4 regions of the Phytopseudomonas flavescens genome follow, and region 3 is predicted to be linked to each of the others. Evidence: riboswitches for the same ligand, from Rfam matches in the RefSeq annotation. Region 3 holds a riboswitch; each other region holds the start of a gene.

Region 1 (3,937 bases), 4.0 Mb from region 3:
GAGGGTGTCGCTGATCTGCCAGTCGGTGACCAGACGGGTGATCTGGTCGTGGTACTGAATATCGGCGTCAGCGACGTTGTAGTTGCGCTCACGCAGGCTCTCGCGAAAACGGCCATCGACCAGCGGCGTGCCCAGGTAGCGCATCGGCTGCTGATCGGCATGATCGTGGGACAGGGTGAAGCTCAGGTCGTCACTGGCGTCCCAGCGCAACGCCGCGCTGAGTGCCAGGCTCTCGGAATCGCCACGGTCGACCCAGCCGTTGCTGGCCTGCTGGTTGAGGGTGAAGCGGTAACTCAAGGCGTCGTTCAGCGAGCCACCGCTGTCCAGCGCAGCCTGGCGACGATCATCGCTGCCATACCCCAAGCGCAGTTGATTGCGGACCTCACCCGTGAAGGGCTTCTTCGGGATGACGTTGATCACCGCACCGGTCGCGCCCTCGCCATAGAGCACCGAAGCCGGGCCACGCAGCACGTCGAGACGCTCCACCGACCAGGTATCGACCGGAAAAGTCACGGTGCCAGCGCCGATGTACTGGCGGGTACCGTCGTACAGCTGCATGGTCGAGGCATGCCCGGAAAAACCGCGAGCCGACAGCGCGGTGCCACCGTTGCCGGGCGTACCGATCGTGGTGATGCCCGGTGTGCGGGTCACGGCGTCCTGTACGGTGAGGTTATTGCGGCCACGCACTTGCGCACCGCTGAGGCTGCTGGTGCTTGCCGGCGTTTTCAGTGGGGTGAGCCCCAGGCGCGAACCGGAGGTGGTTGGCGTGTGCAGATCAGGCGGCTGCGACGACTCGTCGGCTGTGCCGGTGATCGCCGTCGACGGCAAGGCCAAGGGCTCGTCCGACTCGGCGGCCTGCACGGGCATGGCGAACAGCACGCAGGGCACCAGGCCCACGCGCAGGGATTTGCCCGACAGGGCATAGAACAGAGAAGATCGGGACATGTCGTTCCACTCGAAACAGGAATGAATGAATCCCGGAGGGAACAACGCATAGGGAATCGCAGGCGTACGAAGCCCACGGAAACCGGCCTGCGCCCGCCCACCGCGGGTTTGCCAAACTGAAGTTTCGGGCCGGTCTCCGGGCTCGCGAGGGTCATGAAGCATTCACCTTCCCATGCCGTGGCACAGTGGTCATTCGAATGCTTCGCTCGCATACCGTTGCGGGGGCAGCGCCGGACTGATCATGTTCATGACGAACCGGCTTCCCGTTTCACCCCATGCACGGCGGCATGGGACACCTGAAACTGGCGCGCATCTGACCATCCAAGCGTCGAGCCGTCAATCATCGCCATGCAGTTGCCGCGATCCGTGCACCAAGGCATCGCCTGCTGGGATAACATCGCCCGACTCGGGTTGGCCAGGAAACACAGGATGCAGCGAGACGATGATCGAGCGACCGGCAGGCGCTCCTCTAGTGCCCCAAGCAAGCCGCCGACGCTGGCGGACGTGGCCAAGGTCGCCGGGGTTTCGCCGATCACCGTGTCGCGTACGCTCAACCAGCCGGAGATCGTCCGCCCCGAACTGCGCGAAAAGGTCTTTCGAGCCGTGCACAAGACCGGCTACGTGCCGGCCATGCTCACTGGCGTGGCCGAACAGCGCAGCCGGCTGATTTCCCTGCTGGTGCCCACGGTTGCCAACTCGATCTTCTCGGACACGGTGCAGGCACTGATCGACACCCTCACCGAAGCCGGCCACGAGACGCTGATCGGCCTGACCAACTACAGCGCCGAACGCGAAGAGCAGTTGCTCGACGCCATCCTGCGGCGCCGTCCCGATGGCATCGTGCTGACCGGCACCCTGCACACCAAGGCCAGCCGCACACGCCTGTCGCGTTCGGGCATTCCCATCGTCGAGTCCTGGGATCTCGCGCCGCGGCCGCTGGACATGCTGGTGGGTTTCTCCCACGAGGCGGTCGGAGTGGCCACCGCGCGCTACCTGACGGGCAAGGGCTATCGACGTTTCGCCGTGGTGACCCTGGATGACCCCCGCGGCCACCGCCGCTGCGAAAGCCTGATCGGCGAACTGGCGAGCCAGGGCATTGCCGAGGTGCCTCGCGTGGTGTTGCCGCCACCGGCCACGGTGAACCTCGGGCGCGAAGGCCTGCAGCGCCTGCTGGCCGGTGGCGAGCGCCCCGATGTGGTGGTGTGCAGTTCCGATACCCTGGCCCACGGCATACTCGAGGAAGCCACCGAGCTGGGCATTCGCGTGCCGCAGGATCTGGCCGTGATGGGCTTTGGTGATCTGAGCAGCGCCGCGCACCTGCACCCCGCCCTCTCCACCGTGTGCATCAACGGCGCGGACATCGGCGTGCAGGCCGCCCGCGCGCTGGTGCAACGCCTCGATCACCCCCATGAAGAGCCGGTGAAAGTACGCATCGATACCGGCTTTAGCATTGTTGAACGGCAAAGTGCGTGAGAGTCGACTCACATATCCAGCACCTAATTCACTCGGCTTTGGCTGTTTAGTGGCGAAAGCGGACCTTCGATTTGGTGGGCTAAAGCCCACCCTACAGCCGCGCATCTAACCGTAGGGTGGGCTTCAGCCCACCAATTGGCGCCCGACTACGAACGGCCGCTATCGCCTTGAAGCAGCCCTGAAGCTCTGCCCATTCCCTTGAATGATTACCTAATCAGCTTAACGTCCGGATTCACGTCAGTGATTTGAACCACCTGGCGGCACCAACAAAAACGTCAAGCGAGGTAATCAATGTGAGCGAACAACCCCTTTCCCAAGGCTGTGCAGACCAGGATCAGATCGCCTGGATTCGTATCGCTTCAGTTTTCCTGCCCCTGGCCAACCCGATCAGCGACGCCAAGGTGCTGACCGGACGGCAAAAGCCGATGACCGAGATCGCCATGCTGTTCGTGGAGATCGAAAGCAAGGATGGCCATCGCGGCCTTGGCTTCAGTTATTCGAAACGCGCGGGCGGCCCCGGCCAGTTCGCCCATGCCCAAGAAATCGCCCCGGCACTGATCGGCGAAAACCCCAGCGATATCCAGAAGCTCTGGACCAAGCTGTGCTGGGCCGGCGCTTCGGTCGGCCGCAGCGGTCTGTCGACCCAGGCCATCGGGGCCTTCGACGTCGCCCTGTGGGACATGAAGGCCAAGCGTGCCGGTCTGTCTCTGGCACGCCTGCTGGGCGCTCAGCGCGACTCGGTGCGCTGCTACAACACCTCCGGCGGCTTCCTGCACACGCCCCTCGACCAGTTGATGAAGAACACCGACCTGAGCCGTGAAAAAGGCATCGGTGGCATCAAGCTCAAGGTCGGCCAACCCAACTCGGCCATCGATATCGAGCGCGTCAGCACCGTACGCCGCCACCTGGGCGACGACTTCCCGCTGATGGTCGACGCCAACCAGCAATGGGATCGCCCGACCGCCCAACGCATGTGTCGCCAGTTCGAAGCCTACAACCTGGTGTGGATCGAAGAGCCGCTGGACTGCTATGACGCCGAAGGCCACGCGGCCCTGGCGGCGGCTTTCGATACGCCGATCGCCACCGGAGAGATGCTCACCAGCGTCGCCGAGCACGCCGAGTTCATCAAGACCCGTGGCGCCGACTACCTGATGCCGGACGCGCCTCGAGTTGGCGGTATCAGCCCATTCCTGAAAATCGCCTCGATGGCCGAACAGGCGGGCTTGATGCTGGCCCCGCATTTCGCCATGGAGCTGCACGTGCACCTTGCCGCGACCTACCCCACCGAGCCCTGGGTCGAGCACTTCGAATGGCTGGAGCCGCTGTTCAACGAGCGCCTGGAAACCCGCGACGGACGCATGCTGGTCCCGACCCGCCCGGGTCTCGGCCTGTCGCTCAGCGACCGGGTCGCCGGCTGGACCGCCCAGGAAGTGGAGATCGGCCAGCGCCGCTAACCCACCCGACGCCGTCACGGCCATGAAGGGTGGAGCGGAGCACGTCGCTGACGCTGTCTTCATCC
Region 2 (3,937 bases), 2.2 Mb from region 3:
GATAGATGTCTTCACGCAGTGCTGGCCGGGTGATGCGGATGAAGCGCCAGGGCTGCATCAGCCCCACACTGGGCGCCTGGTGCGCAGCTTCGAGCAGCTTGGCGAGCAGTTCAGGCGCCACCTCGCCACCACTGAAATGACGCATATCGCGGCGCTCGGAAATGGCCCGATAGACAGCGGCACGCTCCTCGGCGCTGAAGGCGTGGTCGCTCATGGCCTGAACAATGCCGCTGCGGCCGCAGGATCGGATGGCAGGTAAAAGTGGATATAGGACGCGGTGAGCCGGCCGAGACGAAACACCGCCTCGCTGACCGGTTTGTCATTGGGGCACTCGCCGCGAGCCAGCGGCTGCAGCTCGGATTCGAGCCGCGAATGATGATAGCTGTGACCGCGCAACAGCCCTTCGGGCAACGTGACCGCCTGCAGCGCGAGGGCGACCAGGCGCTTCTGCATCTGGGCATGGCCAGGCACCAAGCCGGCCAGCTCCGCCCGTTCGCCTGCCGCGTCGCTCAGTGTGTCGAGCAGGTAGAGCATGCCACCGCACTCGGCGAGAATCGGCTTGCCAGCTCGCTGATGGGCGGTGATGGCCTCGATCATCGAACGGTTGGTGGCCAGCGCCTGCAGATGCAGCTCCGGGTAGCCGCCTGGCAGATAAAGGCTGTCCACCTCGGGCAGGCTCTGATCTGCCAGCGGACTGAAGAACGTCAGGGCCGCGCCCATGCGCTCCAGCAGATCGAGATTGGCCTGATAGGTGAACGCGAAGGATGCGTCGCGGGCCACGCCGATGCGCACGCCCTCCAGCAGCGGCAATGGCGCTGCAATCGACGGCGCAGCGAAGGTCACTGGTGGCGGCAGGGTAACCGTTGCGGTCTGTGCCAGAGCATCGGCAGCGGTATCCAGACGCACATCGAGGTCGGCGAGCTCGGCGGCCTGCACCAGGCCCAGGTGGCGGCTCGGCAATTCGATCGCGGCGCTACGCGGCAAAGAGCCGTACCAGCGGATCGAGGCTGGCAGGCTGTCGCGGATCAGATCGTTATGGCGCCCGGGATTGACGCGATTGCCGAGCACACCGGAGAACGGCAGATCCGGCTGATAGCTGGCCAGGCCGACGGCCAGTGCCCCGAAGGTCTGGGCCATGGCGGAGCCATCGATCACCCCCAGCACCGGAACCCCGAAGCGGCGGGCCAGGTCGGCGGCGGATGGCGAGCCGTCGAACAGCCCCATCACACCTTCGATGAGGATCAGGTCCGCCTCGCCAGCGGCTTCCCACAGCAGGCGGCGGCTCTCGGCCTCGCCAACCATCCACAGATCCAACTGATAAACCGGGTGGCCGCTGGCACGGGAGAGGATCATTGGATCGAGAAAGTCAGGCCCGCACTTGAACACCCGCACCCGCTTGCCCTGCCGGGTGTGCAGGCGTGCCAGGGCCGCAGTGACGGTGGTCTTGCCCTGCCCCGAGGCCGGCGCAGCGATCAACAGTGCCGGACAGTGGCGCGACGCGCGCTCACCCGCATCGGATACAGACGCTGTAACGCTCAAAACTCCACGCCTTTCTGTGCTTTCACGCCGGACTTGAAGGCATGCTTCACGAGCGTCATTTCGGTAACGGTATCCGCGGCCTCTAGCAGCGCCGGTGGCGCGCCACGGCCGGTAGCCACGACGTGCTGCAGCTCGGGGCGCGACTCGATGTCACGCAGCACCACATCCACGTCCAGGTAACCGTGCTTGAGGGCGATGTTCAGCTCGTCCAGTACCACCAGGGCGATCTGCGGGTCGTTCAGCAGTTGCCGGGCGACCTCCCAGGCCTGAACGGCCTTCTCGATGTCCCGCTGACGATCCTGGGTGTCCCAGGTGTAGCCCTCGCCCATCACGTGGTAGCTGACTTCATCGGGAAAGCGGCGGAAAAAGTGCTCCTCACCGGTGGCCATGCCGCCCTTGATGAACTGCACCACGCCGACCTTGAGACCATGCCCCAGCGCGCGGGCGACCATGCCGAAGGCCGAGCTGCTCTTGCCCTTGCCATTGCCGCTGTGCACCAGCAGCAGGCCGTACTCGTCCTGAGCCTGGGCGATCTTTTCGTCCATCAGGGCTTTCTTGCGCGCCATGCGGGCGTTGTGCCGCGCGTCGCGCTCTGCTGATTCTCGGCTTGGGGATGGGGTCATGGGATCTCCTTTGCGCGAGGCCGCGCGGCACACGCCAGTGAAACGGTCGGGCAGGAAACCGGGTTCAGGCCAGACGATGAAGGAATCACACAGGAGCAGGCAGGAGCTGACCGGGTCGGCCGCGCACCGGCCGCGCCCACCGCGCAAACCTGGAAAAGCGACAGGCCGGTCTCCGGGCTTGCGAGCACCGCACTCAGCAGAATGCGGACACCGACGCGACCTTCCCGTATCGACGATACAGTGGCGAGAAGCGTGGTTGGACTCGTTTACCGTTGCGGGGGCAGCGTCGGCCTTGCCTGCCTATTGAAACAGCGGCGCACCGACTTCCCAGTTTCACCCCCGGCCGAAACCGGGGACACCTGAAGCAAGCCGCGAAGGGTAAGGATTGGCCGCCTCAGCGTCAATCGAAGACTCAGAATCCGCCTCCCTGGCAGGCGAGCCAGAGCCACGCAGGGTCCCAGGGCGGTCTCAAAGGAGCATGGCCGAGCTGCAGCGGACGCTGGCCTGGCGCTCAGGGATGGCTGGCCAGCTCGACCGGAAACACCCGCTTCGCTTCGATATAGGTGCGCTGCCAATAGCTGTTGCCGAGACTGTCCAGACGCACGGTGCCGCCCGAAGAAGGTGCATGCACGAAGCGCCCTTCGCCGACGTAGATACCGGCATGACTGACCTGCCGGCCACCGTTGGTGGCGAAGAACACCAGATCGCCACTGCGCAGGGCATCGCGGCCAACCACTGGGGCGCGCATGCTGATCAGCTCCCGGGTGGAGCGAGGCAACTGGATGCCTGCGGCATCACGGTACACATAGCCGATCAGCCCACTGCAGTCGAAACCACTGGCCGGTGTGTTGCCGCCGTAGCGGTATGGCGTACCGACGAGCCCCAGGGCACGGAACAGCACGTCGTCGGCGCCGCCCTGATAATTGCCAGGAGCGGGCGCGATCACCACAGGCTGCGGAGCGGGTACGGGGGCGCGACTGGAACATGCACTGAGCAGTGCAGCGAGCAGCAGGAAGGCGATGCGGATGGTGGCAGTCATGGACGGACGATCCTGGAGCCTGAATGCGCCCTACTCTGCCCCGTTCACAACTGCAGTGCAAGCTTTAGCTTTATGCTGCAGTCGCTTGAAAACTATCAAGATGTTGCCCGATCCGGACAGATCGGGCATTCAGGCCTCAGTGCTGGGACGCCAGGTGCTCGGTCGGCGCCAGAGCCAGGACGCGCTTGGCCTCGATGAACGTGCGCTTCCAGTAGCGATCGTCCAGGCTGTCGATACGCACCCCACCGCTGCGGCTGCTGGAGGAATGGATGAACTGATCATCGCCCAGATAGATGCCGGCATGGCTGACACGACCGCGACCGTTGGTACTGAAGAACACCAGATCACCCGGCTCCAGGGCCTTGCGCTCGACCAGCGGGGCGTCGATGTTGATCATTTCACGCGTCGAGCGCGGCAGTTCCATGCCCAGCTCTTCACGGAACAGATAGCCGATGAAACCACTGCAGTCGAAACCGGTTTTCACCGAATTGCCACCGAAACGGTAACGGGTGCCGATCAGCGAGAGGCCTTTTTCGAGGACGCTGTCCGCCAGTTGTGGCAGCTCGTAAGGTGCGTGGTCGGCGAAGTCGGCAACCGCATCGTCTTCGACGACATCGTTGCGATCCAGAACAGGCGCTGCAACCACTGGCCTGGCAGGCAACGAAGCCTGGGCCGGGGCATCGATCTGGGATTGTGGAGCATGGTTAGCGCAGGCGGCGAGAACCATCGTAAGTGC
Region 3 (3,937 bases):
TTGCCACTGCTCTTCGCTGTCCAGCGCGCAAAGCGCCTGCAGCACCGGCACATCACGGCGGAACGGCCGCGCCTGGGGCGATTCCGGGTTGGATTGTGCGAAACCGGTGGTGTTGAGGATCACGCTCACGCCAGCTTCGTCCAGCCAATCCTCGACCTGCGCCAGGCAGGCAGCCTCCTTGAGGCTGGCCACGGCGATGGGCAATGGATTGAGGCCCTGGGCCTGCAGCCGCTGGCAGAAGGTGTCGACGAAGGCGGTGTTGGCGGCCTGCACATGGGTGCGGTAGAACAGCAGCGCGGCAACGGGCGCATCCGGCTGCCAGCTGGCACGCCAATCCTGCAGCGACGCATTGCCCAGGTGCGGGTGATACAGGCCGACCCGCGGTAGCGCTCGAGGAGGCTGGCTGCCGTAATGCCCGCCAAGATAGCGATCAGCGATGCAATGGAAAAACTGCCGCGCGTTATCCACACCACCCTGACGCAGGTATTGCCAGAGCCGCTCGGCGTCTTCGCCGGCGACATTGCCCAAGCCGGTCAATTCCGGATCGGGGCTGTCGTCGCCAGGCACGAGAATCAGCGTCTTGCCCTGCCCCGCCAGCTCCACCAGCCGCTGGATGCCATAGCGCCAGTAACTGACACCGCCGTGCACGGAAATCAGAATGACCTTGGCATGCTGCAGGACCTTCTCGACGTAGAAGTCCACCGAGGCGTTGTTACTCAGCTGCGCCGGGCTGGCCAGGCGCAGGCTGGGGTAATCCTCGGGCAGATGACGGGCGACCTCGGCCAGCAGCGACAGGTGCGAATCACCGGTGCACAGCACCACCAGCTCGGCGGGGGTCTGGCCGAGGTCGGCGATGCTGTCGGCCGGCAGCGACTGGCCGGGCTGGGTGCGCAGGAGGTGCATATTCTCGCCTAAGGCATCGCCCGCAAGCGGGCTCCTACGCGAACCGCAGGAGCCCCTTGCGGGCGATCATGGTTATACCAGCGCAGCTTTCAGCTCAGCCGCGATGGCCGTGTGGTCGAGCTCCTGGCCGATCACGATCAGGCGGGTAACCCGCGCTTCATCGGCCTTCCAGGCGCGGTCGAAATGCTTGTCGAAACGCAGGCCGACCCCTTGCAGAAGCAGACGCATGGGTTTGTTCGGCACGGCGACGAAACCCTTGATGCGCAGGATGCCGTGTTTGCCGACCACATCCTTCAGCGCGGCCAGCAGGCGGGCTTCATCGGCTTCCGGTAGTTCCACGTGGAACGAGTCGAACTCGTCGTGATCGTGGTCGTCGCCTTCATCGTCATGGTGGGTGCGACGACCTTCGATATGCAACTCGGTCTCGCTGTTCAGGCCCAGCAGCACATTGAGCGGCAACGAGCCGCCATGGGCCTCCACCACCTTGACCGCTGGCGGCAGCTCTTCGCCGACTTCGGCGCGCACCGCTGCCAGGGTCTCGGCATCGAGCAGATCGGCCTTGTTGAGGATCACCAGATCGGCGCTCGCCAGCTGGTCGGCGAACAGTTCGTGCAGGGGCGACTCATGATCGAGGTTGGGATCGAGCTTACGCTGGGCATCGACCTGATCGGGGAAGGCAGCGAAGGTGCCGGCAGCCACCGCCGGGCTGTCGACCACGGTGATCACCGCATCGACGGTGCAGGCGTTGCGGATTTCCGGCCAGTTGAAGGCCTGGACCAGCGGCTTGGGCAGGGCCAGGCCGCTGGTTTCGATCAGGATATGGTCGAGGTCGCCGCGACGCTCCACCAGTTCGCGCATCACCGGGAAGAACTCTTCCTGCACGGTGCAGCACAGACAGCCGTTGGCCAGTTCGAAAACCCGACCGTTGGCTTCTTCCTCGGTGCAGCCGATGGTGCATTGCTTGAGGATCTCACCGTCGATACCCAGTTCACCGAACTCGTTGACGATCACCGCAATGCGACGGCCCTCGGCGTTTTCAAGCATGTGCCGCAGCAAGGTGGTCTTACCAGCACCGAGAAAGCCGGTGACGATGGTGACGGGTAGTTTGGCGAGCGTTTTCATGATTGGCCCTGCGTCTGAATGAACGGCGAGCGGGCAATAGGATGGCAGGCGCCAGCCGAGGCTGGCGAAGGCATCACCGGATCACCCCGCCCGGTTGTCGAAAGCGTTATCGAGGCAGGTCTCCTGGCTCACAGGTCATGGCGCGTAGCCGGCCTTCCCGGTTTCCCAGTGGCGATTGGCGATGCGCTCGCTGCTTACAGTTGCGGGGGCAGCCACGGCTTGCCGTGTTCCCTCTTAGCTCCATACCTATCGATGGAGAACCTCGAAGAGCACAAGGCTACGCAGAGCCTGCGACACGGTCAATCGCTAGGGTCCGTGGACGTTTCAACGCGGTCGTGCTGAAACGTCCACAGAGCCTGAATCTGCAACATATTGACGCACTTGCCGCTTCGTGGTGTTCTTGCGCGGTTGTTTCAGGTGTCTCACGCCGCCGTGCGTGAGGTGAAACGGGAAGCCGGTTCGAGTCCGGCGCTGCCCCCGCAACGGTAAGCGAATGTCAGGATCGTCGTGGCCACTGTGCGAAAGCATGGGAAGGCCGATCCTTATCACTGCCCAGTGATCATCGTGAGCCCGGAGACCGGCCTGAATCCTCTGTTTGGCAACCCGCGGTGGGCGGGCACGCGCCGATAGCTGCCCGTTATGCGGGCGGGCTCGCTGCGTCCCTGCTGTGCCGTTCACCTCATAGTGAAGGTTCACGACCATGTCCAGCAGCGCCATCTCGCACTCCAGCGCACCTGCACTTCCCCTGTCACAGCGTATTCTGCTTGCCGTTGGCAGCTGCGTGCTGGGCGCCGTGCTGATCTTCTTCGCCGGCTTCTCCCACGTCGAAGCCTTGCACAATGCGGCCCACGATACCCGGCATAGCGCCGCGTTCCCGTGCCACTGAGGACGCCAGGATGATCAAGCGCATCGCCCAGACCGCAGGCTTCGCCGGCCTGCTCGCTGCCATCGTGCTGACCTTGCTGCAGAGCCTGTGGATAACCCCGCTGATCCTGCATGCCGAGACGTTCGAAGTCGTCGAGCCCGCGGCCAGCATCGAACACAACCACGACACCGCAAGCGCCGCTCACGATCATGGCGCCGCTGGCGCTCACAGCCATGACGGTGAAGCATGGGCACCGGAAGATGGCTGGCAACGGCTGTTATCCACAGGCTTGAGCAACCTGGTGGTAGGTGTGGGCTTCGCGCTGATGCTCGCCGGCCTGTTCACCCTGCGCGCCCCCGAGAGAACCTGGCAGGGCCTGCTCTGGGGCCTGGCCGGTTTCGCCACTTTCGTGCTCGCGCCCTCGAGCGGCTTGCCGCCGGAGCTGCCAGGTACCGCTGCGGCCGAATTGCTGCTGCGCCAGTACTGGTGGATCGGTACCGCAGCTTCGACCGCTGCAGGCCTGGCGCTGCTGGCATTTGGCGGCAACTGGCTGCTGCGCATACTTGGCCTGGTGATTCTGGCGCTGCCCCATGTGATCGGCGCACCGCAGCCTGAGGTGCATGAAAGCCTGGCACCCGAAGCGCTGGAGCACGAATTCATCCTTGCCTCGCTGCTCACCAACGCTGCGTTCTGGGCTGCTCTGGGGCTGGCTGCCGCCTGGTTCCATGGCCGCACTCGACACGCAGAATGAACGAGCGCTCGACCCTCGTCGCCGGCCTGGGTTGCCGGCGCGGGTGTTCGCTGAGCGAGCTGCTGGCCTTGCTCGACGATACGCTGGCCGAGCATGGCTCGAGCACTGCCGAGCTGACGGCGCTGGCCAGCAGCGACCACAAGGCTGACGAGCCCGGGTTGCTGCAGTTGGCCGAGCATCTGGGCCTGCCCATCAGCTTCCTGCCCACCGATGCGCTGACGGGTTACCATGAGCGCCTGAGCCAGACCTCGGCCATCGCCCTGCATGTCACTGGCAGCCCGAGCGTTGCCGAAGCC
Region 4 (3,937 bases), 130 kb from region 3:
CTGCCATCACCGTAACGGCGGGCGAGATCTGCCAGGCCGAGTAACTGTTCGGCATCCAACCGACCGAGCACAGCGGCGGCGCCGATATGCACGAGACCCGGCTGACGCTGCTCATGGATACCGAGATGGGCATTGTCTTGCGCCGGGGTGCGGCGCCAGTTGCCTGCAGGCAGCAGCACATCTCCCAACCGTATCTGCAGACGCTGCAGCAGATCGGCAGGAGAATGGTTTTCCAGCAGATGCCGCATGCGCGTCTGCTCTGGCGTGGCCAGCTCCAGGAACAGGTCGAGCAAGGCGATGATCAGTTCGTGAGCAGAGGCTTGCGGCACGACAGCCAACGCGGCTGCATCTTCTTCTGCGAAGGGCGGGCAGCCGGCCAGCCCGAATGCATAGCCGATACCGCCGTTCAGCGGCAGCGCGCTGAGCCATATATCGTGGGGGTGTTCGAGCATCGCGAGGCGTTCGCCGCCGTCGAGCAGCAGGGCGAACTTCGGCGACAGGGCATGCAGATGCGCTGTGTTTTCCAGCGTCGCCAGCAACTGCATGGCCAGTGGCGAGATATCCACAAGCGCTTGCGGATCCACGCCTGCGGCCGGGCTGACCATCAGGTTGCGCACATCGTCGGCAGCGGGTGAGCGCGGGCCGAGGCCGGCGGCCAGCAACTCGCCGATCAACGCGTCTTCACTGCCGGCGTGGATGCCGCGGATCTGCAGGTTGGCGCGGTTGGTGGCTTCGATCACGCCGCCTGCATGGCGTTGTGCGGCCCTGGCGATGCGCTCAGCTCCGGTGGCATCGAGGCGCCCGCAGGCCAGCTTGATCCGGCAGATGCCGCCGTCCTTCGCCTGCACGATACGCAGCAACCCCGGACAGGCCGAGGGGCGAACAGCAGGGGATGGAATGCAAAAAGCCTGTTTCAACGGATCACCGGGGTCGGGTCACATGGGCATCCGTTCGAGGATAGGCCAGAGAAGGACGAGCTTCTATCACCGGGACACCCCGCCCGGTGTGGGCACATGCGACTGAATCCGTCGGCAGGTCTCCTGGCTCGCAGGTCATGGCGCGTGGCCGGCCTTCCCGGTTTCCCAGTGGCGATTGGCACAGGCGCTCGCTGCAACAGTTGCGGGGGCAGCCACGGCTGAAAACCTGCTCAATATCTGCTGCGCGTCGGCCCTGCTGCGTTAGAAAGCGACTCGAAATGCTCATTTACAGTCGTAAACTCCGCTTTCTCGCCCCTTTCTGCCTTGCATGGCTCTAGCTCGCTAGATATTGAACACGTTTTATATCGTGTTCCCTCTTAGGCCCGCGCCTACGTACCACGCAGCCGACGGACACCGACGAAGGCGCTATTATGCCCGCTTTGCCCACCCGGATGAAAAGCCGTGTGGATCAGCGGCAAGCGCCAAGCCGGAAACAGGTTGCTGACGACTCGTTGGCTTGTCGCTTGAGGCTTGCAGCTTATGGCTGTTTCTAGGATGAGGAAAAACGCATGACACCCTGGCTGACCGTCGTGGGCATTGGCGAAGACGGCTACCCCGGCCTCGGCAAGGCGGCGCGGCATGCGTTGCTGGCCGCCGAGCAGGTGTTCGGTAGCGAGCGCCAACTGGCACTGTTGCCGCACTGTATCCGTGCCACACGCCTGCCCTGGCCGAAGCCGTTTTCCCTGGCCCCGGTACTCGAGCGCCGCGGCACGCCGGTTTGCGTGCTGGCCAGCGGTGACCCGATGTTCTTTGGTGTCGGTGCCAGCCTGGCCCGTGAGCTGCCGAGCGAGGAACTGCACATTCTGCCGGCGCCTTCTTCCTGCTCGCTGGCGGCGGCTCGCCTGGGCTGGCCGTTGCAGAGCACGCCTCTGGTGTCGCTGGTTGGCCGCCCGCTGGCGGCGCTCAATACGCAGATCCATCCCGGCGTGCGCCTGCTGGTCCTGAGCAACGATGGCGAGAGCCCGGCGGCCATCGCCGGATTGTTGCGCGAGCGTGGTTTCGGCCCCAGTCGGCTGAGCGTCTTCGAACACCTGGGCGGTGAGCGCGAGCGGCGTATCGATGGCCTGGCTGATGGCTGGTCGCTGGCTCGCTCCGCTGATCTGAATCTGGTGGCGATCGACTGCGTGGCCGGTGATGACGCCATGCGCTTGCCGCTCACGCCGGGCCTGCCGGACGATGCCTATCGCCACGACGGGCAACTCACCAAACGCGACGTGCGCGCCATCACCCTGGCGCGCTTGGCGCCGCTGCCCGGCGAACTGCTTTGGGACGTGGGAGCCGGCTGCGGCTCCATCGGCATCGAGTGGCTGCGTACCCACCCCGCTTGTCGGGCCATCGCCATCGAGGCCGACGAAGGCCGCCAGGGCCATATCGCCCACAACCGCGATGCCCTTGGCGTGCCGGGCCTGCAACTGGTGGCCGGGCGTGCACCCGAGGCGCTGGCCGGGCTGGCGGCGCCAGACGCCATCTTCATCGGCGGCGGGGTGACCGCGCCCGGCGTGCTGCAAAGCTGCTGGCGCGCGCTCAAGCCCGGCGGTCGGCTGGTGGCCAACGCCGTGACCCTGCAGAGCGAGGCGGCGTTGATCGCCTTTCGTGGCGAAAAGGGCGGCGAGCTGACCCGTATCGAAGTGGCCCAGGCGCGCCCGCTCGGCGGTTTCGACACCTGGCGCGCCGCGTTGCCGATCACCCTGCTGCAGGTCAGCAAGCCGTTATGAGCCGCATCCTGCTACTGGGCGGGATCGGCGAAGCGCTGAACCTCGCCCGGCGCCTCGGCCCGGCGCATGTCTACAGCCTGGCCGGGTTGGGCAAGGTGCCGGATGACCTCGCTTGCCAGGTGCGCGTCGGCGGTTTTGGAGGGGCCGATGGTCTGGCTGCCTTCATCCGCGAGCAGGGTATCGACCTGCTGGTCGACGCCACCCATCCCTACGCCGCGCAGATCAGCCACAACGCCGCCCATGCCGCGCGACAGGCCGGGATCGCCTGCTGGGCGCTGCGTCGTCCGGGCTGGCAGGCCTCTTCCGAGGATGACTGGCGCGAGGTGTTCGACTGGCCCAGCCTGATCGCCGCGCTTGGCGACTTTCAGCGCCCGCTGTTCACCCTTGGCCGCGAGCCACTGGAGCATCTGCACGAGATTCCCGCCCACCAGCACTGGACCGTGCGCTGCCTGCAGAGCCAGCCTGCCACGCCCCGCGCCGAAGTGATCGGCGCCCGAGGGCCGTTCAGCCTGGACGATGAGCGCGCGCTGTTCGAGCGCCTCGATTGCGATGTGCTGGTGAGCAAGAACAGTGGCAGCGCTGCCACCGAGCACAAGTTGCAGGTGGCCCGTGAGCGTGGTGTGCCGGTGCTGGTGTTGCAGCGGCCGATTTTGCCCGCTGTGGATCGCGAGTTCGCCGAAGCCGAAGTGCTCTGGCAGGCGTTGCTGACCAACGGTGTCTAGCTCACTGCTAGACTGCCGCCCTTTTCCCGGAGCCTACCCATGACTACCACGCCCTACGCTCAGGTGCTGTTCGCTGGTCCGGATCTGCTCGACGGCTCCTTTGCCGAGCTGTTTCGTGCCCGCCTGGTCGAGCTGCGTGGCGAGCCTGCGCTGGCCGAAATCGTCGATACCGGTGCCGGTTATGACGGCCTCTGGCAGCGCGTGCAGGAGGGCAGCGGCAGGCTGCTGGTGATCGACCTGGAGGCGCAGAGCAGCAGCCAGCATGTCGACTGGCTGCGCAGCGAGCTGGCGCGCCTGACCGAGCCTGCACGGGTGTCTGTCACCAGCCTGTTCGGCCAGCTCGATGCCGATGCAGCCGGGGCCGCCTGTGCATTGCTCGAACGCCCGGAGCTGCACCTGAGTTGCCTCGATGTGCCAGCGCTGCCCGGCAGCCACGCCTGGTCGAAGATTCCCGCTCACCAGTACCGTGTGCTGCTGTGCAACGGCCCGCGCTGCACCCGCCGTGGCGCTCTGCCGCTGTGGA

Evidence for each region. Region 3 has a riboswitch for cobalamin ahead of FHR27_RS20410 (CbtB domain-containing protein). Riboswitches for the same ligand answer to the same signal wherever they lie in the genome.
Region 1: linked by a shared signal. The riboswitch ahead of FHR27_RS02405 (TonB-dependent receptor) and the one ahead of FHR27_RS20410 (CbtB domain-containing protein) in region 3 are both predicted to bind cobalamin.
Region 2: linked by a shared signal. The riboswitch ahead of cobO (cob(I)yrinic acid a,c-diamide adenosyltransferase) and the one ahead of FHR27_RS20410 (CbtB domain-containing protein) in region 3 are both predicted to bind cobalamin.
Region 4: linked by a shared signal. The riboswitch ahead of cobG (precorrin-3B synthase) and the one ahead of FHR27_RS20410 (CbtB domain-containing protein) in region 3 are both predicted to bind cobalamin.

Annotation. Positions count from the first base shown of each region.
Region 1 covers NZ_JACBYV010000001.1:566,689-570,625, reverse strand. The annotation lists gene FHR27_RS02405 (TonB-dependent receptor) at 1-945, opposite strand, end outside; cobalamin riboswitch at 1,056-1,260, opposite strand; gene FHR27_RS02400 (LacI family DNA-binding transcriptional regulator) at 1,375-2,418, shown strand; gene FHR27_RS02395 (L-talarate/galactarate dehydratase) at 2,712-3,872, shown strand.
Region 2 covers NZ_JACBYV010000001.1:2,310,760-2,314,696, forward strand. The annotation lists gene bluB (5,6-dimethylbenzimidazole synthase) at 1-214, opposite strand, end outside; gene FHR27_RS10190 (cobyrinate a,c-diamide synthase) at 211-1,539, opposite strand; gene cobO (cob(I)yrinic acid a,c-diamide adenosyltransferase) at 1,536-2,162, opposite strand; cobalamin riboswitch at 2,309-2,540, opposite strand; gene FHR27_RS10200 (C40 family peptidase) at 2,674-3,201, opposite strand; gene FHR27_RS10205 (C40 family peptidase) at 3,338-3,937, opposite strand, start outside.
Region 3 covers NZ_JACBYV010000001.1:4,548,498-4,552,434, forward strand. The annotation lists gene cobN (cobaltochelatase subunit CobN) at 1-903, opposite strand, end outside; gene cobW (cobalamin biosynthesis protein CobW) at 976-2,025, opposite strand; cobalamin riboswitch at 2,122-2,305, opposite strand; cobalamin riboswitch at 2,424-2,625, shown strand; gene FHR27_RS20410 (CbtB domain-containing protein) at 2,726-2,911, shown strand; gene FHR27_RS20415 (CbtA family protein) at 2,922-3,641, shown strand; gene FHR27_RS20420 (cobalamin biosynthesis protein) at 3,638-3,937, shown strand, end outside.
Region 4 covers NZ_JACBYV010000001.1:4,683,345-4,687,281, forward strand. The annotation lists gene cobG (precorrin-3B synthase) at 1-917, opposite strand, end outside; cobalamin riboswitch at 1,014-1,351, opposite strand; gene FHR27_RS20965 (bifunctional cobalt-precorrin-7 (C(5))-methyltransferase/cobalt-precorrin-6B (C(15))-methyltransferase) at 1,487-2,692, shown strand; gene FHR27_RS20970 (cobalt-precorrin-6A reductase) at 2,689-3,414, shown strand; gene FHR27_RS20975 ((2Fe-2S) ferredoxin domain-containing protein) at 3,454-3,937, shown strand, end outside.